Regions from separate parts of the Thermoanaerobacter kivui genome, predicted to be linked through region 1. Evidence: a T-box and tRNA genes for the amino acid it is inferred to sense, from the RefSeq annotation. Region 1 holds a T-box; the other regions hold tRNA genes.
The links. A T-box is a leader RNA that pairs with one kind of tRNA and senses whether it is charged. The one in region 1 lies ahead of TKV_RS03855 (valine--tRNA ligase), so its partner is inferred to be a tRNA-Val.
Positions count from the first base shown of each region.

Region 1 (8,343 bases):
TTTTTAGCACAGAAATTCCTTGAGGATTATGAGCTCCATCTATCACCACATAAGGCTGTTTCCTCATGACTTCCAATCTTCCTGCCCATTTCGCTTTATAAAGCCCTTTTTTTATATCTTCTTCTGTTATTTTATATCCATACATTTCTAACTTTTTAACAGCCTCTATCGCCAAAGCAGCATTATAAATCTGATGTTCTCCCAGTATAGTGATTTTTAAATCTTTATGTTTTTTATAGTCAAAAACTTGGAAATCTGCATTTTGTTCTTTTATAACCACATTGCTTTTTTCAAGAACAGTCAAATATGCGTTCCTCACTTCACATGCTTCCATGATAACTTTCATCGCTTGAGGATGTTGATAAAAACTTACGACAACTCCATTTTGTTTGATGATTCCAGCTTTTTCATAAGCAATTTCTCCTAAAGTATGCCCTAATCTGTCTGTGTGGTCATAATCAATAGTCGTTATGACAGAAACTAAAGAAGAATCTATAGCATTTGTTGCATCAAATCTGCCCCCAAGCCCCACTTCCAACACTACAAAATCCACTTTTTCATCATAAAAATATTTAAAAGCAATTGCAGTTACCACTTCAAATTCCGTCGGATGATTGTATCCTTCCTCCACCATGCGAGATATTATAGGCTTTATATATTCAACATAATAAATCAACTTTTCCTTGGAAATATTTTCTCCGTTTATTCTCATTCTCTCTTCAAATTCTTCCAGGAAAGGCGAAGTATATAAAGCTACTTTGTACCCAGCCTGCTGCAAAATGTTGCTTATAAAAGCTGATGTAGAGCCTTTTCCATTTGTACCAGCAACGTGGATAATTTTAAGTTTTTTTTGAGGATTTCCCATATAACTTAATAATCTTTTTATATTTTCCAGTCCTAATTTTACGCCAAATTTGTAAGTACCGTGTATGTAGTTAATCGCCTCTTCATAATTCATTCAAGCTCATCTCCTATACAGACTGATTTTACAAAAACAATCCCATTAAAACTTCATCTACATACTCATCTCCAATTTTAAACTGCCGCCTTCTTCTGCCCTCTTCTTCAAAGCCAAATTTTTTATAAAGGTGTATTGCCACCTCATTTGTACTAAAAACACTGAGGCAAAGTTTTTCATAACCTTTGCTTTTTGCCCAATTAATAGCTTCCGTAAACAATTTTGTCCCGATTCCTACATTCCTAAATCGAGCGTCTATACTTATACCTATTTCTCCTACATGTTGTACTTTAGGAGACCTTCCTCCATAATAACGAAAGAGAGTAAGGCAGCCTATGATTTCTCCACCGTAGTCTGCCACCAAAATCAAATCTTTGTTGCGGTCTAAATTTTTTATAAGCTGTTTTTCTTCCTCTTCAGACCAGTTAAATGTCTCTGACACCATATACAATTTTTCTCTTCCAACACTGCTTAAAAGCTTTATTATCCCCCTCGCATCTTTTATCTTAGCTTCTCTTATAACCAGGTGAGACTCTTTTTTTGGCCTTTTAAACAAAGATAACATACAAATACCCCTAGAGGTTAACTCTTTAATAACTTAAGTCTTTCTTCTATGTTTTTAAGCATTGCAGTGTATTTTTCTAATTTCTCTCTTTCTGCATTTACTACTTTTTCTGGCGCTTTTTTGACGAAATTTTCATTATTTAAAAGCCCTTGTGCTCTTTCAATTTCGCTTATCACTTTTTGTCTTTCTTCATTAAGCCTCTTTATCTCTTCTTCTAAGTCTATTAAATCTTCAAGTGGAAGTACCACCAATCCTCCTTCTATTGCTCCACTCAAAGCTTTATGAGGAATTTTACTTTTATCTGTTTCAATTACAACTTCGCTAGCACCTGCAAGTTTCATTATATAATTTGTACCCACTTCAAACACCTTTACATAATTTTCATTTTCAACAGCCACAATAACTTTTGCTTTTTTAGAAGGGGAAACATTTGCTTCTGCTCTTAAATTTCTAATGGTCCTAATAGCTTCCATTATAATCTCAGCATTTTTCGCTTCTTCAGTGAAATCCAGTTCTTCTTTGTATTTCGGCCATTCAGCAATCATTATGCTCTCGCCCTCATGAGGTAAATTCTGCCATATTTCTTCAGTTATAAAAGGCATAAAGGGGTGCAAAAGCCTCAAAGTATTGTCAAGCACATATCTTAAAACAGACTTTGTAACCTTTTTAGCTTCAAGGTTATCACTGTATAGCACAGGTTTACTAAGCTCTATATACCAATCACAAAATTTGCTCCACACAAAGTCATAAAGCTTTGTCGCGGCTATTCCTAACTCAAATTTTTCTAAATTCTCTGTCACTTCTTTTACTATATTGTTATACCTTGTCAAAATCCACTTATCAGCAATAGTTAACCCCTCTGTATAAAGATTAGTATCATTATCAGTTAAATTCAGCAACACATATCTTGAAGCGTTCCACAATTTATTTGCAAAGTTTCTGCTGAGTTCAACTTTGTCCTGACTAAACCTCATATCGTTTCCTGGAGCATTTCCTATAACTAATGTAAACCTTAAAGTATCTGCTCCATACTTTTCAATAACCTCTAACGGGTCTATTCCATTGCCAAGAGATTTGCTCATTTTTCTACCTTGAGCATCCCTGACTAAACCATGTATCAAAACATGCTTAAATGGCACTTCTTTCATAAATTCCAAACTCATAAAAATCATTCTTGCAACCCAGAAGAAAATTATGTCATATCCCGTAACAAGTACATCTGTCGGATAGAAATATCTTAAATCTTCTGTTTCTTCTGGCCAACCCATAGTAGAGAAAGGCCAAAGTGCAGAACTAAACCAAGTATCTAATACATCTTCGTCTTGATGTATGTGTATGCTTCCGCACGCTTCACATTTTTGCGGGTCTTTACGCGATACAGTTATATGACCACAGTCATCGCAGTACCAGGCAGGAATTCTGTGTCCCCACCATAATTGCCTGGAAATACACCAATCCTTTATGTTTTCTAACCAATTAGTGTATATTTTTTCGAATCTTTCAGGGACAAACTTAATTTTTCCTTCTTTTACAACTTCTAAAGCAGGTTTTGCTAAGGGCTCCATTTTTACAAACCACTGCTTGGAAAGTAGAGGTTCAACTACCGTATCGCACCTGTAACAATGTCCCACATTGTGAACGTGGTCTTCAACTTTTAGAAGTAGTCCGAGATTTTTGAGGTCTTCTACTATCTTTTCTCTCGCCTCATATCTATCAAGCCCTTTATATTTTCCCCCATTTTCATTGATTATCGCATTCTCATTCATTATATTGATAAATGGAAGATTGTGTCTTGTCCCCATCTCAAAGTCATTTGGGTCGTGAGCAGGTGTAACTTTAACAGCACCTGTTCCAAATGAAGGATCAACGTAGCTGTCAGCAATTACAGGTATCTCCCTTCCCACAAGTGGCAGTATCAAAGTCTTACCTACCACATCCTTATACCTTTTATCATCAGGATTTACAGCAACTGCTACATCCCCCAGCATCGTCTCTGGCCTTGTAGTAGCTATAACTACATATCCATCTTCCCCTTTTATGGGATATTTGATGTACCACAAATGCCCTTTTTGCTCTTTATGTTCCACTTCCGCATCAGATAAAGCAGTGTTGCAGTCTGGGCACCAATTTATTATCCTATCACCTCTGTATATGAGCCCTTTTTCATAGAGTGAAACAAAAACCTCTCTTACCGCCCTTGAACATACTTCATCCATAGTAAAGCGTGTCCTTATCCAATCACAAGAAGAACCCAACTTTTTTAATTGGCTTAAAATACGGTTTTCGTATTTGTCCTTCCATGCCCATGCCCTTTTCAAAAACTCTTCTCTTCCTATTTCTTCCTTTGTGAGCCCCGTTTCTTCTCTTATCGTGTCTAAAACTTTTATCTCCGTCGCAATGCTGGCATGGTCTGAGCCAGGTATCCACAAAGCTGCATAACCCTGCATTCTTTTCCATCTTATCAATATGTCCTGCAAAGTATTATCAAGTGCATGTCCCATGTGCAATTGCCCTGTTATGTTTGGAGGCGGTATAACAATGGTAAATGGCTGTTTTTCAGGGTCTATTTTAGGAGTAAAATATCCTTTTTCCATCCAAAAAGCATAAATTCTATCTTCAAATTCCTTTGGATTGTAGGTTTTAGCTATCTCTTTCATTCCTCACACTCCTTCTACAGAATTTTAAAACCCTTTCACCCACAAAGGGCGAAAGGGCATTTCGCGGTACCACCTTCATTTATCACTCAAGCTATAACGGGCAGACCCGTTTAAACCTACTAAACTTCGGTTTACAGGCTCCAGAGCTACCTTCAGTGTACCTTTGGCGGGAATCCTTTCAGCCCATGGGATATCCCTCTCTTTAGCCAGTATACACTTACTCCTCTCTTTCATAGCCTCATATTCCATTTGATATATAATATATATAAAATCTCATGAATTGTCAACAGTTAATTCCCTACAGGTTAAAGGAACTCAACTAATCTTTCAAATTGAGTTGTTCTAAAAGATAGTAAAGCATTTTTTCCCTATGGCCAATAACATGGGCTTCTACTATCATGCCCACCTTTATGTTTTTCTTTTCTCCTTTACGATTATACAGAGGTTTATTATCAATGGTCGCCTCTGCTTCATAGTAATTAAGCCCACTTTGTTTGTCTAATCTCGAGTCTATACTTAATTTTACTATTTCACCTGACAGCTCTCCGTATTCTTGATAAGGCAAAGCTAAAATATGATATTTTATTTTTTGGCCAACTTTTATATCTGCAATATCTTTGTTAGGAATATAAAGTTTTACTATATATTCTGAATTATCTGGAATAATTTTAACCATTTCTAATCCACTTTGTATTAAATCTCCTTCTTTTATACTCGTTATCATATCAATTTTGCCGTTTGCTGGAGACTTTATTATATAATCCTCAATTGCAAGATTTATATTCTGAAGTTCTCCTTTTAATTTCTCTATTTCTTTTTCATCGGAGTAGATATTATCTTCTATTTGAGCTATGGTATCTGCTGTGAATTTTTCTACATTTACATTATTCAAATTAGCTTTGATTTCCTTGAGTTTTTCTTCATTCTGCTCGATATTTGACTTGAGGCTAAGCATATATTGATTTTGATAACTTATAAGGTCATCTTTTGCATTTTGAACTGTATTTTCTGCATCATAATATTTTTGAGTTAAGGCATTTTGCAATTGCTCAATTTTATCCTGTCTCTGATTAATATTCATTTGATAATCAACAAATTGGTTGTAATAAGAAGTGTCATTGTTTATCTTATTTTCATTTTGGTCTATGGATTTTTTTAAATTTTTTAAATTCTCCAATATGTTATCTATATTCTGTGCCTGAACATTAATACCGTAAAGTTGGCTTTCTATGGCTTTTTTATTTATGTAAAAATCTAAATACTTATAGTAATAATACATTTCATTCTCAGAACTTTTATCAAAATAGTTTTTTCCATCCTGAATACTATTTTTTAATTTTTTTAAATTTTCTACTTCACTAATCTTATTAGCAAGTTGTTTTTCTAATATGGATTTTTGTAATTCTAAGTTTTTATGCTCTATTACGTATAAAACATCTCCTTTTTTCACTTTTTGACCATCTGTAACATATATTTTCTCCACATTGCCTGTCACTTTGTTTGAGATGATAAATTCTTTGTAAGGTCTTATAATTCCGTTTGCTTTAACTACTATTTCTTTCTCGCTAAAATAAGACCATATCAAGAAAGATATAATAAGAAGCAATAAAATATAAACAGAAACACTCGCAATAGGATGCGGTTTGGATTCTAAAAGTTCTCTGCTGTCTGTAAGTTCTTCTATATTTTGTACTATCTCTCTCACAAAGGTCACGCTCCTATCGAATTAGAAGCTGCTGCTTCTTCATCTCCAAGTTCGTAATTAGATATTGGAATTTGGTCCTTCCATAATTCATAATACTTTCCTCCTAATCTCATTAATTCTTCATGACTACCACTTTCTACGATTTTTCCTTTATCCATAACATATATAGTATCACTTCTCATAATAGTACTTAATCTATGAGCAATTATTATAGTAGTAATATCTTTACTGAATTCATCTATCATATCATGTATTGTTTTTTCGGTAGTACTATCCAAATTACTAGTAGCTTCATCCATTATTAATATATCAGGCTTTTTCAAGATTGCTCTTGCTATTGCAAGTCTTTGCTTTTGCCCACCAGACAAATTTGCACCATTTTCTTCTAACATAGTTTCATATCGTAAAGGTAGACTATTAATAAAATCATGAATCTGGGCTTTTTTACAAGCCTCTATTATTTCTTCAAATTCTATATTATCTGATCCAAGAGTAAGATTTTCTCTGATAGTGCCATTAAAGAAAAAAGCATTCTGTGATATGTACGCAATTTTTTCTCTTAGAACTTCTAAATTTATATCTTTTATATTATATCCATTTATAAGTATTTCGCCTTTCTCCGGTTGATAAAAACTCATTAGGAGCTTTACCAGAGTTGTTTTACCCGAACCGCTTTCACCAACAAGTGCTATTTTTTCTCCTGAAGAGATGTGTAAAGTTATGTCATCTAAAACCTTCTGCCTTGTTCCATACCTAAAAGTTACATTTACAAAGTCTATATCTCCTCTTAATGATGCAGGATTGATCTTTTTATCTTCATTTTTGCTCTTTTCTATTTCTAAATCTAGTATTTCACCTAATCGGTCTGCTGCAACTAAGGCTGTCTGTATTTGGGGTTGAAGATTTATAAGATTTTCTATAGGCTCTAAAAAGTAAGCAAGTAAAGCATTAAAGGTTAAAAGTTCACCTATGGACAACCTGCCATGTATTACTTCATTGGCTCCAACCCATAGTAAAACAATTCCAAATACACTTTTTACTCCACTTTTTAATGAGGATTGTAAATTATTCATCCATCCATTTTTAAAAGCACTTTTTATAAATTTTATAAATCTCTTTTCTGTTTCAAAATTTACCTTCCGTTCTGCATTGAATGCTTTTACAGTTCCAATCCCGTTTAATGATTCTACAAGATAAGATGTCAATTTTGCATTATTTTCCATCATTGTTCTATTTATGTTTTTTAAAGGATTGTTAAATACCCAGACAATAATAGCATATAAAATAACAGGAACAAGGGTTATACCAAATAGCATGTGGTTTTGACTATATAATATAGCACCACCTATTATAACCATTAACGTATCTATCATTACAGTAAGAGTCGCTCCTGATATAGCTTCCCTTATCCTTGCTGCATCATTAAAACGAGATATTATTTCTCCTACTTCCCGCGTATCAAAGAAATTCATAGGCAATTCAATGACATGGTTGTAGTATCCAAGCATCAATGGTATATCAATATTTTGGCTTAAATATAAAAGTAACTGCGTTCTAAAGGCATTCAGTAAAATTTTAAAAATGTATAATACAATAATTCCTATTGAGAACATATTAAGAGTTTTAACTAAGCCATTTGGAAGTATGGAGTCCATTAAGAATTTGAAATAGAATGAGCCTATAATTCCTAAAATAGTAAATACTAGGGATACAAAAAATATGTGTACTATCAGTCTTTTTTGAGGTTTTAATAATGAAAAGAATCTTGAAAATAGTCCTTGCGTTTCATCACCTTTTTTAAATTGAACTGTTGGCACCATAAGAATGAGTACGCCTGTCCATATTTTAAAAAATTCTTTAGGAGTATATCTTACGATTCCCTTTGCAGGGTCAGCAATAATTAATTCTTTTTTAGTTATCTTATGTATTACCACATAATGAAGTAATCTCCCGTCAATAATCACATGGGCTATTGCAGGAAGTGGAAATTCATTAAAAATATCTTCGGGTTTGTTTGCTTTAACTCCTTTAGCTGTAAAACCAAGTTTCTCTGCTGCTTTTATTAAACCGTAAGCACTTGTGCCCTGTTTGTCTGTCCCTGCAACTTCTCTTATTTTTGATATTGGTATTTTTAATCCATACTGTTTCGATATTGTTGCAAGACATGCAGCTCCACAATCTTTTATGTCATGTTGTTTAATGCATACATAGCGCTTAAATATGTTCATAATATCTCACCTTTTATAAAATTATCACTAACATCATTAAATCAATCATAAGATTACAAGTTAAATATTAACGTATTTCTATTGGTAATTATGAAGAGCAGTACATCTATTATATTGTGAATACTAGGAATAGATAAAACAATCGCAAATGAACTTAGGGTTTTATTTCTATAAATCAAATATGAATAATTTAAAATTACTACCGCTAAAAAAGTTGAAATCATGTAAAA
Region 1 is NZ_CP009170.1:765,580-773,922, reverse strand. Features, by position in the region: gene TKV_RS03865 (bifunctional folylpolyglutamate synthase/dihydrofolate synthase) at 1-958, opposite strand, end outside; gene TKV_RS03860 (GNAT family N-acetyltransferase) at 987-1,523, opposite strand; gene TKV_RS03855 (valine--tRNA ligase) at 1,541-4,180, opposite strand; T-box leader at 4,222-4,423, opposite strand; gene TKV_RS03850 (HlyD family efflux transporter periplasmic adaptor subunit) at 4,500-5,885, opposite strand; gene TKV_RS03845 (peptidase domain-containing ABC transporter) at 5,891-8,113, opposite strand; gene TKV_RS14110 (CPBP family glutamic-type intramembrane protease) at 8,167-8,343, opposite strand, start outside.

Region 2 (8,343 bases), 780 kb from region 1:
GAATCTTTTATGCAAGCGATGATATAACAGAGCAAGTCGTCAATGATACTATTAACAAAATCATTTTCAATAATTTAATCAAAAAAAGAGAAAAAATCAAAGAAGAGATAAATAAAGCGCATATTGCTGGAAATATAGATGCTGAAAGGCAATTATTAATAGAATTACAAAATTGTGAAAAGGAGATGCTAAAGATAAAAAATGGCTAAAAGGAGAGAAACCCAGAGGGAGGGGAAACCTATGAACAACGAAAAATTGTCTAAAGAAGCTATTACAGAGCTTATCAATAAAGGGAAAAAAACTGGGATGCTAACCTACAATGAGATAATGGATTCTTTAGAAGATATTGATTTGAATCCTGACCAAATTGAAAAAGTGTATGATACTTTTGAAGATTTGGGTATAGAGATTGTGGGAGAGGAACCTCGTCAGGAAGAAATACCAGAAGAAGATTTAGACCTTGACCTTTCTCTTCCTGAGGGAATCAGCATAGACGACCCTGTCAGAATGTATTTAAAAGAGATAGGCAAGATTCCTCTTCTCACTCCTGAAGAGGAAATAGAATTAGCCAAAAGAATAGAACAGGGGGATGAAGAAGCTAAAAAAAGGCTTATAGAAGCTAACTTAAGACTTGTAGTGAGCATTGCCAAAAGATATGTAGGAAGAGGAATGCTTTTCCTTGATTTGATACAAGAGGGAAATTTAGGCCTTTTAAAAGCTGTAGAAAAATTTGACTACAGAAAAGGCTATAAATTCAGTACCTATGCCACATGGTGGATAAGGCAGGCTATTACAAGGGCTATTGCGGACCAAGCAAGGACAATAAGAATTCCTGTCCACATGGTAGAAACTATTAACAAATTGATAAGAGTTCAAAGACAACTGTTGCAGGAATTGGGTCGCGAACCTACTCCAGAGGAATTAGCAAAAGAAATGGGTATGCCTGAAGAGAAAGTAAGGGAGATAATGAAGATAGCTCAAGAGCCTGTATCATTAGAAACCCCGATTGGGGAAGAAGAGGATAGCCATCTCGGGGATTTTATACCTGATGAAGATGCACCAGCTCCAGCAGAGGCTGCTGCATTTACAATGCTAAAAGAGCAATTGATGGATGTTCTCGACACTTTAACCCCGAGGGAAGAGAAGGTATTAAGGTTGAGATTTGGACTTGATGATGGTAGAGCAAGGACATTAGAGGAAGTCGGTAAAGAATTTAATGTTACAAGAGAGCGCATAAGACAAATTGAAGCAAAAGCGTTGAGAAAATTGAGACATCCTTCTCGATCTAAAAAATTGAAAGATTTTCTTGATTAAAAGATAGCTGTCTTGACAATGGGGCAAAAATCTGTATAATTATTATTGTATTCCTCAGTAGCTCAATGGTAGAGCAACCGGCTGTTAACCGGTAGGTTGTAGGTTCGAGCCCTACCTGAGGAGCCATTTTTTGGGCCTTTAGCTCAGCTGGCAGAGCGGTCGGCTCATAACCGATTGGTCCGGGGTTCAAATCCCTGAAGGCCCACCATTAAAATAGATATTTTAAAAAGCATTTGAGGCTATCAAATGCTTTTTATTTTTTATTGGGAGGATTTTATGAAGCTGACTGAGAGATTAAAAAAAATAGTTGAATATATACCTTATGGAACAAAAGTAGCGGACATAGGAACTGACCACGGTTTTATTCCTGTTTACCTTATTGAAAATAACATAGCTTCTTACGTAATAGCTTCTGATTTAAAATCAGGTTCACTGAATAAGGCTATAGAAGAAATAAAAAAGCGCGGATTGCAAGGCTTTATTGATACGAGATTAGGAAATGGGTTGTCTGTTTTAAAGCCTCATGAGGTAGAAGTTGTTGTAATTGCAGGAATGGGTGGAATTTTAATTTCTCAAATACTTGAGGAAAGTAAAGAAATCGCGAAAACCATCCAAAGATTTATATTACAGCCCATGAGAGATTCTGATTATCTGAGAAAGTATCTTGTTGAGAATGGTTATAAAATTTATGATGAAGATTTAGTAAAAGAAAAACAAAAGTATTATGAAATACTTGTAGCAGAACATGGTAGACAAAATATCAAAAATGACATATATTATGATATAGGACAAAAACTCATAGAGAAAAATCATCCTTTGTTAAAAGATTTTGTGCAATACAAAATAGATAAAATTCAGAGAATTATTAATAAACTTCCAAAAGAGAAGAAAAAATATAATCAATTAAAAGAAAAATTAGAGAAATTCGAGGTGTTGAGGGATGGGCTTAAAATGTCAAACAATAGCTTCTATGATGGATAAGCTTGCACCGCGAAAACTTGCTGAAGAATGGGATAACGTTGGATTGATTGTTGGAGACGGCTCCAAAGATGTATCTAAAGTTTTAGTGGCATTAGATACAACTTTTGAAGTTGTTAAAGAAGCAATTGAAAAGAAAGTTGACATGATTATCACTCATCATCCGTTAATTTTTAAGCCTATAAAGAATGTAAGAACTGATAATCCAGTTGGTTCTTTGCTGATCCGACTTATAAAAAACGATATATCTCTTTATGCAGCTCATACCAGTTTTGACATAGCTCAAAATGGAATAAATGATATATTATGCAATGTTTTGGGCATATACGACAGAGAGATTTTAGATGTTACCTATTCAGAAGGTTATAAAAAGATTGCAGTTTATGTGCCAGAAGGCTACGAAGAAGTTGTCAAAAATGCCATGTGTAGTGCGGGAGCAGGTTTTATTGGGAATTACAGCGATTGTACTTTTCAGATTTCAGGATTAGGAAGTTTTAGACCATTGGAAGGGACTAATCCCTTTATTGGAGAAAAAGGGAGAGTTGAAAAGACTTCTGAGGTAAAAATAGAAACGGTAGTTCCACAAAAACTTTTAGAAAAAGTTATTAAGGCGATGTTGAGCGTACACCCTTATGAAGAAGTTGCTTATGATGTATATCCTTTAGAAAATATAAAAGTAGAATATGGGCTTGGAAGGATAGGTTATATAACTGAAACTACTTTGAAAGAGTTAGCTTTGCAAGTTAAAGCAAAACTGAAATTGTCAAATTTGAGAGTGGTAGGAGACCTTGAAAAAAAGATTAAAAAAGTTGCAGTCTGCGGAGGAAGCGGTGCAAGTCTTATTCATAAAGCGTTTTTCAAAGGAGCGGATGTCTTAATAACAGCAGATATTGGTTATCACGATGCTGTGGAAGCTCAACACCTCGGATTGTCTCTAATTGATGCAGGGCATTTTGGAACAGAAAATATTGCAGTTAGGTTTATAGCAGAATATATAATAGATGAAACGCAAAAACAAGGTTATGAAATAGATGTGATTGTAAGTGAAACTCAAAAGGATCCTTTTGTTTATTTGTAAGAGTATTGACATATAATGATATATATGATAGTATATATTCAAGAAATATAATATGTGAGTAAGTCGGATGGCCGCGTGCGATTTCGCACGAGGAAAGTCCGAGCTCCATAGGGCAGGGTGCCGGGTAACACCCGGTGGAGGCGACTCCAAGGAAAGTGCAACAGAAATATACCGCCTGGCACTAAATGTGTTATGGAAAATATATTCTTAATGTAAAATATTAAATAACACATTTAGTGCCAGGTAAGGGTGGAAAGGTGAGGTAAGAGCTCACCAGGGACCAGGCGACTGGTCTGCTCTGCAAACCCCACCTGGAGCAAGGCGAATAGGAGGGAGTAGGTGGCCCGCCGTTTCCCTCGGGTTATGCCGCTAAAGGTGTCGGGCAACTGACTACCGTAGATAGATGGCCATCCTCGACAGAACTCGGCTTATAGACTTGCTCACATATTTTTTAAAAGACACCATGACTTTCATGGTGTCTCAGATTGACGACAAACCCCACTTTTTATCTACGTAAAAAGTGGGGTTTGCTTTGTATTTGGATATAATTTGATAAATATTGGATAAAAATCATGGAAAGGTGAAGAACCCTTCCTTTTTTTCCATAACCATGTCGCTAATTTCTTTAAATTCATGCATGCGAAAATAAGCATCACCTGCATGGACAATTTTTTTATCCCTCTTAATATTGTCCTGTCAATTCTCAAATTAAATCTCCAAAGATTTTCAAATTATGATAGCATTTTTTAAGGGCATAAAATATTTTTTCTCAAATTATTACAGCCTGATTAAAAATTTTTTCACTTTTTAAGAGCATTACTGCCAAAATATGTTAAAAGTTAATTGCGATGTTTGAAACCGCAATAACAACAACGGATAATAGTTTATATTTTTATATTCTACGTATTAGCATTTAAAGGCTATTTATTCGCAACAAAAAATTAATAAGAATAAGTGGCGATATAGCGTAGGTGAAACACCCATTCCCATGCCGAACACGGAAGTTAAGCCCTCCAGCGCCGATGGTACTGCTTTCGCGGGAGAGTAGGTCGCTGCCGGTAATTTAAAAAGAGGTAGTCTGTTTTTAAAATGGACTATCTCTTTTTTATTTTAATGTTTCAAAAATTAGTCTTAGATTTTTATTTGAAAAACTTAGAAAACAACAAAAAACAAAAAAAGAAAAGCTTATAAAGATAGTAAAATACGACGTAAAATGAAAGTTGATACTCTCATAATAAAATGTTACCATCGAATTGGAAGATCTTCCAAAATAAAATTTGTATGGATGGAGGTTAGAAGTGAATGAATAAAATTTTTACAAAAAAGTTCCTTGCGGTGTTTTTAATGGTTGTTGTTATGATAACAAATTTAATCAATGTTGCGAATGCACAAGCATTAAACACAAAATTTAAAGGAAACATTTCAACTATATACTCTAAAGATGGAAAAAATCTCGAAGTTATAAGAGATGGCAAGAAAATTCTTAGTGTAACAAGAAAAAATGCTTTAGAAAATTCTAATTCCTTAGAGATATATATTTGTATAATTGGTGTTTTTGTTTTTTTCTTGTGTGGGATGATGTATAATATTTTGTGTAAGGAAACTTGACTAAAAAAAGAAAAATAAGGTACATTTGTTTTTATTTCAGCTATTGTCCTCCTCAATGATGGTATACCGAATAGGTATTGAATGAATAATATTTTTATCAGTACTACTGGGTCTATACTTGGTCTACCATAATCTTTGGAGTATTTATCTTTTACTAAGTCATATATGAAATCAAATTTGATGACTTTTTCTATTTTTCTCAATAGGTGATCTTGGGGAACTAATTGATCTATGCTTACAAATTCTATTTGTTTTGTCTTGCATCATCTTTTTTTGATAACATCTTTTTCTACCCCTTTTATTTTTTTGTTTAAATTAAAATGCGGGATCCCTTTTATTATACCGGGATCCCGAAATTTTGTCTAAAGTCTGATACCATGGCTTTCATGGTATTTTTTATTGAAAAATTGTTTGGTTAGTAGATTTTTGTTTGATTTAATGTTTCTTTTTTGCTAATATTATATATGGTAAAACTAATAAAAGGAGAGATTTGCATGAGCATACACATAGGAGCTAAAGAAAATGAGATTGCTCAGACAGTGCTGTTACCAGGTGACCCGTTGAGGGCAAAATACATAGCCGAAAATTTTCTTGAAGATGCAAAATGCTATAATGAAATTAGAGGTATGTACGGTTTTACAGGGTATTATAAAGGTAAAAGAGTATCAGTCCAGGGTACAGGCATGGGTGTACCTTCTTTGTCTATTTATGTAAACGAGCTTATTACCAGCTATAATGTCAAAAACCTCATTAGAATAGGAACTTGCGGAGCTTTACAGCCAGATATAAAATTAAGGGACATAGTAATCGCTATGAGCTCTTCAACAGATTCTGCAATAAATAAAATTAGATTTAATGGAATGGATTACGCTCCTACTGCAAGTTTTAAGTTGCTCAAAAAGGCTTATGACGTAGCAATAGAACAAGGAATACAACCCAAAGTAGGAAACATTCTCACAACAGACACTTTCTATCATGATGACCATCACAGTTGGAAACTATGGGCAAAATTTGGCGTATTGGCAGTAGAAATGGAAACAGCGGGGCTTTACACGCTTGCAGCGAAATACAAAGTGGATGCACTTACAATATTGACTGTAAGTGACAGTCTAGTTACGGGAGAAGCAACATCTGCAGAGGAAAGACAAAAGACTTTCATGGATATGGTAAAAATTGCCTTGGAAATAGCTGAATAATTTATAAAGAGGATAGCTTTATGTTATCCTCTTTTAAAATAATGGCTTTGAAAGGAGATGATTTTTATGCAACCTATGAAATTTAGACCTATTTTTATGGAGAGAATATGGGGAGGAAACGCATTAAGAGAAAGGTTTGGCTTTGATATACCTTTAGATAAAAAAGTTGGAGAACTGTGGACAATATCTGACAATAGAACTGCTGTAAGTATAGTTGATGGTGGAGAGTTTGATGGTGAGAAATTAAATGTGGTGGCTGAGAAATTTTCTGATGAAATATATGGCAAAGGCATAAAATATCAAAGATTTCCTCTTCTTATAAAAATAATTGACGCGCAGGACAAACTATCCGTGCAGGTTCACCCTGACGACGAGTATGCCTTCAAACATGAAAATGGGGATTCTGGTAAGACGGAGATGTGGTACATAATTGATGCAAAGCCAGGGGCAAAACTGGTATGTGGCTTAAAAGAGGGTACCACAAAAGAAGAGTTTAAAAAATTGTTACAAGAAGAAAGATTGGAGGAGTGTTTAAAAGAAGTAGAGGTACAAGCGGGAGATGTAGTTTACATACTCTCTGGAATGGTACATGCCATAGGAGAAGGAATACTTATATGTGAAATTCAGCAAAATTCTGACCTCACTTATAGAATCTATGATTACAACAGAGTTGATGAATTTGGCAGAAAAAGAGAGCTACATGTTGAAAAAGCTCTGGAAGTGATAGATTTCGATTTAAAGACTGATAAAATAGTGCCACAGTTCGAAAATATAGAAGGTGGGCAGATATCTCATGTGGTTAAATCTCCGTATTTTGATGTAAGTATAATTAAAGTGGAGAAAGAAGTAGAACTGAATACGGGTGGCAAATTCAACACCTTAACTGCTGTTGAGGGAAGTTGTGAAATTAGGTATGACAACTTGAATATAAATCTAAAAGCTGGAGAGACTGTTTTGATACCTGCAGCCATTCAAAAATATTTGCTTGTAGGTAATTGTAAAATTCTTAAGGCTTATGTTTAATGGCGGAGGTGTGATATTGACAACCCATTTTTAAAATTGTATAATAAGAGGCAGAAAAAAGTGGGGTTATAGCTCAGCTGGTCAGAGCGCTACGTTGACATCGTAGAGGTCACAGGTTCGATCCCTGTTAACCCCACCATATTTATTATGAAGGTTAAACGCTCAAAAAGAGCGTTATTTTTTATTTTGGTGTCCATTTGGTGCCCAAATTCTATAACTTTTCGGTTTTGAAACCCACTCTTTTTGGAATGTCATAGCTCAAAAAATAGGAAAAAGATAGAGATAATTGTTGAAAACATTTTATTTAAGGTATATAATAAAGCTGTGATTACCAAATAATTGGGGGGATTTACATGAATTTGAATTCTTACATAGACAATATGAGGAATGAGATTATAAAATCAGTGCAGGAGGTTGTCAGAATAAAAAGTGTTCAAGATAACCCTAAGCCTGGTATGCCTTATGGTGAAGGTGTAGCCAAGGCATTAGAAAAAGCTTTAGAGATTGCTAAAAACCTTGGGTTTAGAACAAAGAATGTTGATGGTTATGTGGGATATGCGGAGTACGGTGAAGGAGAAGAAATGATAGGAGTGTTAGGGCATTTGGATGTGGTTCCTGAAGGCGACGGGTGGATTTATCCGCCTTATGGTGCTGAAATCCACGATGGTAAAATGTATGGAAGAGGGACTGTAGATGACAAAGGCCCAATTATTGCTGCTTTATACGGTTTGAAGGCGATAAAAGACGCTGGATTAAAGCTTTCTAAAAGAGTAAGGATTTTATTTGGAACAAATGAAGAGTCTGGTTCTCACGAGATAGAGTATTACTTAAAACATGACGAAGTGCCGACAATGGGGTTTACTCCTGATGCTCAATATCCTATCATATATGCAGAAAAAGGTATTACTATGTTTAGAGTTGTCAAAGATTTTGAAAAGAAACCTAAAAATTTAATAGTAAAATATATTCGTGGTGGTCAAAGACCTAATGTAGTGCCTGATTATTGCGAATGTGGACTTGAAGTAAAGGATGAAAATAAAAAGAGAGAAATAAAAGAAAAATTACAAACTTTTGTAAAAGAAACTGGTTATGATATAAAGGCGGAAGAAAACAATGACTTGTTAACTATTAAGTCCATAGGAGTTT
Region 2 is NZ_CP009170.1:1,542,422-1,550,764, reverse strand. Features, by position in the region: gene dnaG (DNA primase) at 1-209, shown strand, start outside; gene rpoD (RNA polymerase sigma factor RpoD) at 241-1,314, shown strand; tRNA gene TKV_RS07915 (tRNA-Asn) at 1,366-1,440, shown strand; tRNA gene TKV_RS07910 (tRNA-Ile) at 1,447-1,522, shown strand; gene TKV_RS07905 (tRNA (adenine(22)-N(1))-methyltransferase) at 1,591-2,295, shown strand; gene TKV_RS07900 (Nif3-like dinuclear metal center hexameric protein) at 2,255-3,370, shown strand; RNA gene rnpB (RNase P RNA component class A) at 3,426-3,817, shown strand; partial or broken gene TKV_RS14170 (IS5/IS1182 family transposase) at 3,880-4,062, opposite strand; rRNA gene rrf (5S ribosomal RNA) at 4,324-4,431, shown strand; gene TKV_RS13080 (hypothetical protein) at 4,673-4,978, shown strand; partial or broken gene TKV_RS12840 (transposase) at 4,989-5,226, opposite strand; gene deoD (purine-nucleoside phosphorylase) at 5,473-6,174, shown strand; gene TKV_RS07875 (type I phosphomannose isomerase catalytic subunit) at 6,241-7,197, shown strand; tRNA gene TKV_RS07870 (tRNA-Val) at 7,260-7,336, shown strand; gene pepV (dipeptidase PepV) at 7,551-8,343, shown strand, end outside.
Region 2: it encodes a tRNA-Val, which carries the amino acid that the T-box ahead of TKV_RS03855 (valine--tRNA ligase) is inferred to sense. The anticodon was not compared.

Region 3 (8,343 bases), 770 kb from region 1:
TTTCATATTTTTATGGAGGCGACACCCGGATTCGAACCGGGGAATAAAGGTTTTGCAGACCTCTGCCTTACCACTTGGCTATGTCGCCATATTGGAGCGGACAACGAGACTCGAACTCGCGACCCTCACCTTGGCAAGGTGATGCTCTACCAACTGAGCTATGTCCGCATAATGGTGCCTCGAAGTGGAATCGAACCACTGACACAGGGATTTTCAGTCCCTTGCTCTACCAACTGAGCTATCGAGGCATAACTGGCGACCCAAAAGGGACTTGAACCCTCGACCTCCAGCGTGACAGGCTGGCGCTCTAACCAACTGAGCTATTGGGCCGTGGTGGTCGCAATAGGACTCGAACCTATGACCCCCTGCTTGTAAGGCAGGTGCTCTCCCAGCTGAGCTATACGACCATTCTACTGCCGTGCAAGTAATAGTATACATAAAAAACTGCTATTAGTCAACACTATTTTGAGGATTTTTTCGCCTTTATGTCTAATTAAAAATAAAAAATATCGATGATTCTCTTAAATTTGCTTTATTCCTCTGCAATTCTCAGCAATTCTTTAAGCCTACTTTCCTCTATCAAATACTTTTTACCACAAAAATGGCATACAGCTTCAACAGATTGTCCTTCTGAAATAAGTTTTTCTATCTCCTCTTTTCCAAGAGCAATTATAGCAGTTTCAAATCTTTCTTGTGAACAATCACATTCATATTTTAAATCTACTCTTTCTAAAATATTAAGTCCCATCTCCCCTAATATATGGTTCAATATATCTTCTGGTAGATATCCATTCCTTAACAATTCTGTAACTGAAGAAATATTCCTGAGTACTTCCTCTAGCTTTGCTACAACTTCTTCTTCAACATTAGGCAATAACTGTATAATAAAGCCTCCAGAAGCTAAAACATTTCCTTCTTTTCCCACTAACACTCCTACCCCAACAGCAGAAGGTACCTGCTCAGAGGCATAAAAATAATAGGCTATATCTTCCCCGATTTCCCCAGTTTGAAGCTCTACAGTTCCAATGTAAGGTTCCTTTAAACCTATATCTTTTATAACAGTCACATATCCATTTTTACCAACAGCTTTGCCTACATCTAATTTTCCTTTTTCAGACAGTGGTAAATCCACTGTAGGATTTCCTACATACCCTTTGACAATTCCCGGGTAATTTGACACTGCAACAATATTCCCTATAGGCCCATCACCTTTTATAACTAAAGTGACCTTGTCTTTTTCACCCTTCATCATAACTCGCATCATAGCGACAGCTGTCAAAGCTCTTCCTAAAGCTGCACAAGTGGTAGGTGTGAGATTGTGAATTTCTTTAGCCTTCTGGGCAGTTTGTGTTGAAAAAGCTGCAATAGCTAATATTTTATTATTATAAGCTGTAGCTCTTACAATGTAATCACTCATAGTAAATACCTCCTATATCAAAAAACCCTAACATATTTAATGTTAGGGTTTAATTTCACGTCAGTTTACCTTTCTTACCTTAGAAGCTTGTGGTCCTTTTGCAGCTTCAACTACCTCGAACTCAACTTTTTGTCCTTCCTCCAATGTCTTAAAGCCATCACCTTCAATTGCTGAGTAATGGACAAATACGTCTGTGCCATCCTCCCTTTCAATAAAGCCATAGCCTTTCTCGGCATTAAACCATTTTACTTTACCTCTTACCATTTATATCTTCCTCCAAACTTGATAAATAATTTACTTCTCTATCATAGCACTTATATATCGAATTGTCAAATTTTTTATTGAAATTTTATAATATCCCATATATTTCTAAGCGCATAGCTTGCTTTTTCCCTTATAACTACATCAGCTTTATAGTCATAAGGAGTCTCTGTCGCATTTATAATTATTAAATGTCTTACTATATCTGGCAAAAAGTTCACTGGCGAAACTGCCAAAGAAGAACCTATGACTATTAACAAATCGCTGGACTTTACTTCTTTTACTGCCAAATCAAAAACATAAGGCATAGGATCTCCAAATAGTACTACATCAGGCCGCAGTAACCCACCACACTCATCGCAGCGAGGAGGAATTTGTTTTTTATTTACTTTTTCCTCTAAAACTTCAAAAGAGACTTTTTTTCCACAATGTAAACAACTTCCTTCTCTCGTATTGCCGTGAACTTCGAATACATTTTTAGAACCCGCTTTTTGATGAAGATTGTCTATATTTTGTGTAATTACTCCAAAAATTATACCTTCTTTCTCCATTTCGCTTAATATGTAATGAGCTTCATTAGGCTCAGCATTTCTCATTGAAGACAAAATCTTGAAACCAACTTTATAAAATTCCTCCGGGAAATTGTACAATACTCCCGTTGACAAAACCTCCATTGGATCTAACTTCTCCCACAGACCCCTTCCTGGGCTTCTAAAATCAGGTATACCACTTTCCGTTGATATACCTGCTCCTGTCAATACAATAGTTTTTCTTGACTGCTTAATGAGGCGAGCAGCCTCTTCAAACAAATTTTTATCCCCCATGGCAATTCACCTCAAATAGAGTATATCACAACTTTTCTTTTTTTCCTACCTCCTGTTGCATTTTCATCTTTTTCTTAACTATTGAACCTATCTTCCCAGTTTCTTGGGCAGATAACTTAGACCATCCAACTTTTTTTACCTTTTCAAGAAGTCCTAATTCTTCAGCCGCTTCAAGTTTCAAAATTTCATTGTCCATTCTCTAATCCTCCTCCCAATTTAAAGAACTGTAATATATCTTTTCCCCTGTGCTGGCATCTATCATAAACTCCAAAGAGTTAGGTATATACACTAATTTACCTTTTTTATTCTTTGTTATAAAATAGTACAGTTTAAAACCACTATCTATAAAAATATTTTGAGTAACTTGTGTATTGATAGTATTGTCTATCTTTGGAAAATCAATATAATCCCAATTAAAAATTATTTTTTTAATTATTCCTTCCTTATTTGTTTCAATGGTTATATAATTATTAGAAATTATCGTATTGTTTGTTTGTCTATAAAAAGTATAAATTTTATTATCTCGATAATTCATAGGATATGCTACCAAAAAATCACAAGACAAATAATTATAAAGATGTTCTTTCACATATGTCTTTGCCTCTTCCATATCAAGTATTCTAAAATTTTTCTCCTTATAATTCCAATAACCAAAACCTAAGTGAATAACACTTTGGTCGTGAGAATCAATTGCTACATTTATATTTAAAATTTTGTCTTTTAAACTTGTAAAATTCCAATCATAGGTCACAGCCGGTTTACCCGTCAAATAAAAATTATTCACATAACCGGATTTGAGCAAAGAAATTTTATCTATTTTTAAATTTTTTGCTATATCTTGAGCAATTGTCTCTGGATTTTTTAACGCAGAGTCTTTAATGTTTAACTTTACAAAATCCAGCTTAGCCATTTCTTCTTTTATATCATTTCCTTTATAATCAGTAAAAATACCACTTTTAGCATCAATGGCATAAAACAGAGGATTTAAAGAGGGAATATACACAAACCGATATTTTTTCCCATCATTATAAAGCATAAGCTGAGGAACAACATATCTTTGATATAAGCTTTTTATCTCATCAACACTTTTAATATTTTTTGTATCTTCGTATTCTACTTCTTCCGAAAGATTTTCAGCAAAAAATTTAACAACTTCTCCTGAATGAGAATCTATGTACACAACTATTTCTCTATTATCCACTATGAGATTGTTTATCACCTTTTTAAATATTAGCTTATAGATATGTGGTTTTTCTAAGCTCTCATCAATATACTCCTCATCTAAAAGGCTTTTTACAAATTGATATTCCTCTCCTGTAATCAAAGATATCAAATTGTGTGCTAAAATTATCGACTCACCCTTTGAATATCTAACTGGCAAATTATTGTAAAAATGTGTAAAAGTATCTACGTAATAGTCTATATAATCTAACTTATTTTTGTCACTATCATATACAATTTTTAAAGTCTTAAAGGGTTTATTTCCTTTAAATTTAAAGCTGTATAACCCGTTTTGCAGATTATGTTCCACCAATTTTAATCCCTTTGTAAAAGGCACTTCCATTGTTATTTTTTGTAATATTTTTTCTTCTGAAGAAGTATTAACTTCTGAATAGACATTTGATAAATTTAGAAATAACATCAAGACAATCAATCCTGCTAAACAAAATTTTTTAACCATACATAGACCTCCTTGAAAATATTCCCATATATACTATTCTATGTATGGTTAAAAAATCCTGCTTATATAGCAAAAAAAATCCGGATAACCCGGATTTTTTAAACTGCTATCACTTCTTTAACTTCAGGAATTTCTTCTTTGAGAGCCCTTTCAATGCCTTCTTTCAGCGTCAAAGTAGCAAAAGGGCATCCTCCACAAGCACCTGTCAGCCTTACTTTTACAATCCCATCATCTGTAACATCAATAAGTTCCACATCTCCTCCGTCTGATTGAAGAGATGGTCTTAGAAGCTCTAATACTTCTTCTACTCTTTCTCTCATAGCTAATCCTCCTTCCTAATATAATTATTATACCACAAAAAATCAATGGAAATCTATTTTTTGAGTTTTCGACCTATAATTTCTGCAACTTTTTCTAAAAATCTTTTATCTTCTTCATCAAAAGCCCTTAAGTCATCACTGTCAATATCTATTTCTCCTATTATTTCGCCATGTACCCATATTGGCACTACAATTTCAGATTTTGTCTCAAAGCTGCAGGCAAGATAATTGTCTTCTTTTGTCACATCATCAACAATTATAGTATTTTTTTTCTGCGACAGCCCTTCCACAAACACCCTGTCCCACTTTTATTCTCACATGTTCTGTAGGTCTACCAATATAAGGTCCTATTACTAACTCTCCATCCTTCATGAAATAAAAACCCGTCCAATTGTAGTAAGGGACATTGTCTGCTAATATTTTAACAACTTCACGATAAAATTCATCCATATCATCAATTTCTCTTGCTTTTTGGTCAATCTTAACTAATAAGTCATCAAAAACTTTTCTTTTTTCCATCCTTTCAGCTCCTCTGTAAAAAATTTGCCAATATAATTTTACCATTAAAATGTGGTAGAATAAAGTAGTTTCAATTTAGATTACTCAATAGTTAAAGATAAGCGCCAAATCAATTATAAGGTCATCAAAGAGGGAAACTTTAATTTTATCTTTATCAGTATATACTTTTACCCCATATCTCTTGTTTTCTTGCAAAACAAATACACTCACAATTTTATCTTCTGGCTCTACAATCCAGTACTCTTTTACACCATGTTTTTCATACAGATTAAATTTTTCTACTCTATCCCTTTTTCTTGTTGACGGTGATACAATCTCTACAATTAAATCAGGAGCCCCTTTGCATCCTTCATTATCAAGTTTTGATTCATCGCAGATAACCACCATATCTGGCTCAACAACAGTTTTTATCTCTTCATTACTTTTTTCATCGCCTTTAGGAAGCCTAACACCAAAAGGTGCCAAATATACTTTGCATGGTCTATTTTTTAGATAATCGTAAAATTGATAAAATATTGCTCCTAATATTTCTTGATGAATTCTTGAAGGAGGTGTCATTAAATAAACTTGTCCATTAATCAATTCTATCCTTTCATTTTCTGGCCACTTTAAATAATCAGCATAAGTGTATATTTTATCCTCCTTTGGTAGAGGCATACTGCCACCCTCCTTTCTTTTTTATCACTTTTCATTACTTATTCACAGAGCAAATTTATTTATTCACCTTTCAGGTAATTCTAAGATGATTCAAAAATCGGAAAATTTCTTGAAGTTTTCTTTGATTTCATTTTATCATACATATTTCCATTTAGACAATAAAAAATAAACAAGAAACAGCCCCTGTAAGGCTTCACTAAAGTTACTAAATTAATCACCTTTACAAATTATAAAGATTAACGAATACCATCTACCTTTTTTCTTAATTTGCCTTAAATAAGAAAACTGCCTCAAAGGCAGTTTAATTGTAAAATTGTTTATTCGGGTCATTTAACACTCTTCTTATCATCCAGTATGCCAATATCAAAATGAAAGGTGTTACCAACTGAGTCAAGGTGAAAAATCCTATTCCCCATTTTTCATTTAAATATACAGGCCATATTAAAGGATTATCCCTTACAGTTTCTTCAATTAACCCTCTCATCAGTTGATAGTAAAATATAAAAGACCAAAATTGGTATCCATCAGGCATATGTTTTTTTTGTATATAAAAATACCTAGTAAGAAGTATCATGCCCATAGCAACTCCTACCAGTTGAGCAGGCCATCTACCAAAAGCAAACTCAGTAGGTCTCCCTAATACTTCTTGATTGAAAATATTGCCAATTCTAACTAATATGTTTCCAATTGCAAGTCCTAAAACAGCAAAATCCTCTAATGGATTTATCCTTACTCCTTTTTTACGGCAATAGTAAAGCCCCGCCAAAAAGCCTCCCAAAACTGCTCCGTGCCATGACAAGCCACCTTCATAAATCTTTAGCACCTGAATAGGATTTTTAATAAACCATTCAGGGTAATTTGCCAAAACAAACATCAACCTTGCTCCAACTACCCCTGAAATTACTACAACCATTAAAAGGTTTAACAAAAAATCCTCATCATAATTTAATTTCATTGCCTGTTTATATAAGTAATATGCACCTATAGCAATGGAAAGTGCCATAAAAATTCCATACCAATGGACTGCAATAGGTCCTATTTTAAAAGCATAAGGATTAATCGTTGGAATGTACATTATATTAACCTCCATGCAATAGTTTTTAAAACGCCAAAAAGTTTAATAAGATTTTCATTATACTATCATTCTACAGCATTTCGATAATATGTCAAGAGGTGACTTTAATTTCCTTACAATGCTTTCATGTGGCTCCGGAAAAAAAGAGATGCCATTCAAAAAATAGAAAAAATTTTGGGCACCAAATGGGCACCAAAATAAAAAATAACGCTCTTTTTGAGCGTTTGACCTTCATAATAAATATGGTGGGGTTAACAGGGATCGAACCTGTGACCTCTACGATGTGAGCGTAGCGCTCTGACCAGCTGAGCTATAACCCCACAACTTCTATTTTTATTATATACATCCCTCTAAAATATGTCAATCATTAATTTTTGAGTTTCTTTCTATAAAAGAAGGAATTTAAACGTTTTTATAGAATTTATAATATACAAAGCTTATCAATTAATAAAGATGTTATTTTAAGAAAAGAGGAATAACATGAATGATGTTATATCTTTTAGGTGTATAAACACTACTTTGAGTGAACTCCTCGCGATAAGTATATTGCCACAATGAAAAGTGAAATAGAGAAAATTGTAGGGATTAATTTTACACAACATATTTTAAAATATGAAAACGATACTGAATGGTTTGTGTTATTAAATGGTATGAAAAAAATCGCGAATCTGGCTGACAATTTTTCAAGACCCCTATGAACCAATTAACAGAATTATAATAAATGAGTTTTTGTTACCAAATGAAAATGATAACAAAGGATTGGAAAAAGAAGTAAGTTATATCAAATTTTTTAAAACATATTTGAGTTATATCTGTTTATTTAAATGATTCTTCTCTATTTTGGATGGATATGGGATTTATTTTAGAGGAAACAGGAATCTATCTTACACTAAAATAAAATCCTTCGTTGTGAAGGATTTTAGAGTGTAGACAAAGTCCATTTAAAAAGTCTCCGCTTTTATGCGTAAAGTGCATTGCGGAAGTATCTTAGTGTGTCTTGGCGAAGTTTTGGAAAAGCAGCTTCCCATGAGCAGCTCTTAAATAATTATTTCCTTAAAAGAATTTTTGTAAACTTAAATTAAAGCTTCCTTTCATGTAAGAAAGAAAGCGAATTCGGAAGCTGCCCAAAGGAAGCCTATGACACGACTTAGATACGTAAGCCTGCACTTTAATATAAAGCTGGAGACTTAATTTAACATAAAAGTTTGTCAACAAACTCAAATCCCTCGTTGTGAAGGATTTTATTTTGCCAGCTCATATATGGCATGAGCATATATCTTTGCGTTCAATATTAAATCTTCTATCTCAATATATTCATTTGCCTGATGCGCCAAATCAGGTTTCCCTGGAAATACAGGTCCAAAGGCCACCATGTTTTTCATTTCTTTTGCATATGTTCCTCCACCAATCGCCAAAAGTTCCGCTTTTTGACCTGTTTGTTCTTCGTAAACATTGCTAAGTGCTTTGATAAGCGGATGGTCTGGTGGAAAATACAACGGTGGCTGATGCATCATATCTTCCACTCGTATGCCATAAGGTTTGATCTTCTCTTCAAAAGGAGTCATCCAATCTTCATATTTATATTTTAC
Region 3 is NZ_CP009170.1:1,533,825-1,542,167, forward strand. Features, by position in the region: tRNA gene TKV_RS07790 (tRNA-Cys) at 14-88, opposite strand; tRNA gene TKV_RS07795 (tRNA-Gly) at 93-168, opposite strand; tRNA gene TKV_RS07800 (tRNA-Phe) at 173-248, opposite strand; tRNA gene TKV_RS07805 (tRNA-Asp) at 254-330, opposite strand; tRNA gene TKV_RS07810 (tRNA-Val) at 332-407, opposite strand; gene hslO (Hsp33 family molecular chaperone HslO) at 533-1,417, opposite strand; gene TKV_RS07820 (cold-shock protein) at 1,478-1,681, opposite strand; gene TKV_RS07825 (NAD-dependent protein deacylase) at 1,756-2,502, opposite strand; gene TKV_RS07830 (small, acid-soluble spore protein, alpha/beta type) at 2,528-2,698, opposite strand; gene TKV_RS07835 (hypothetical protein) at 2,702-4,183, opposite strand; gene TKV_RS07840 (NifU family protein) at 4,282-4,503, opposite strand; partial or broken gene TKV_RS13970 (GAF domain-containing protein) at 4,557-5,022, opposite strand; gene TKV_RS07850 (Uma2 family endonuclease) at 5,107-5,679, opposite strand; gene TKV_RS07855 (prolipoprotein diacylglyceryl transferase) at 5,981-6,754, opposite strand; tRNA gene TKV_RS07860 (tRNA-Val) at 6,998-7,074, opposite strand; gene pepV (dipeptidase PepV) at 7,996-8,343, opposite strand, start outside.
Region 3: it encodes a tRNA-Val, which carries the amino acid that the T-box ahead of TKV_RS03855 (valine--tRNA ligase) is inferred to sense. The anticodon was not compared.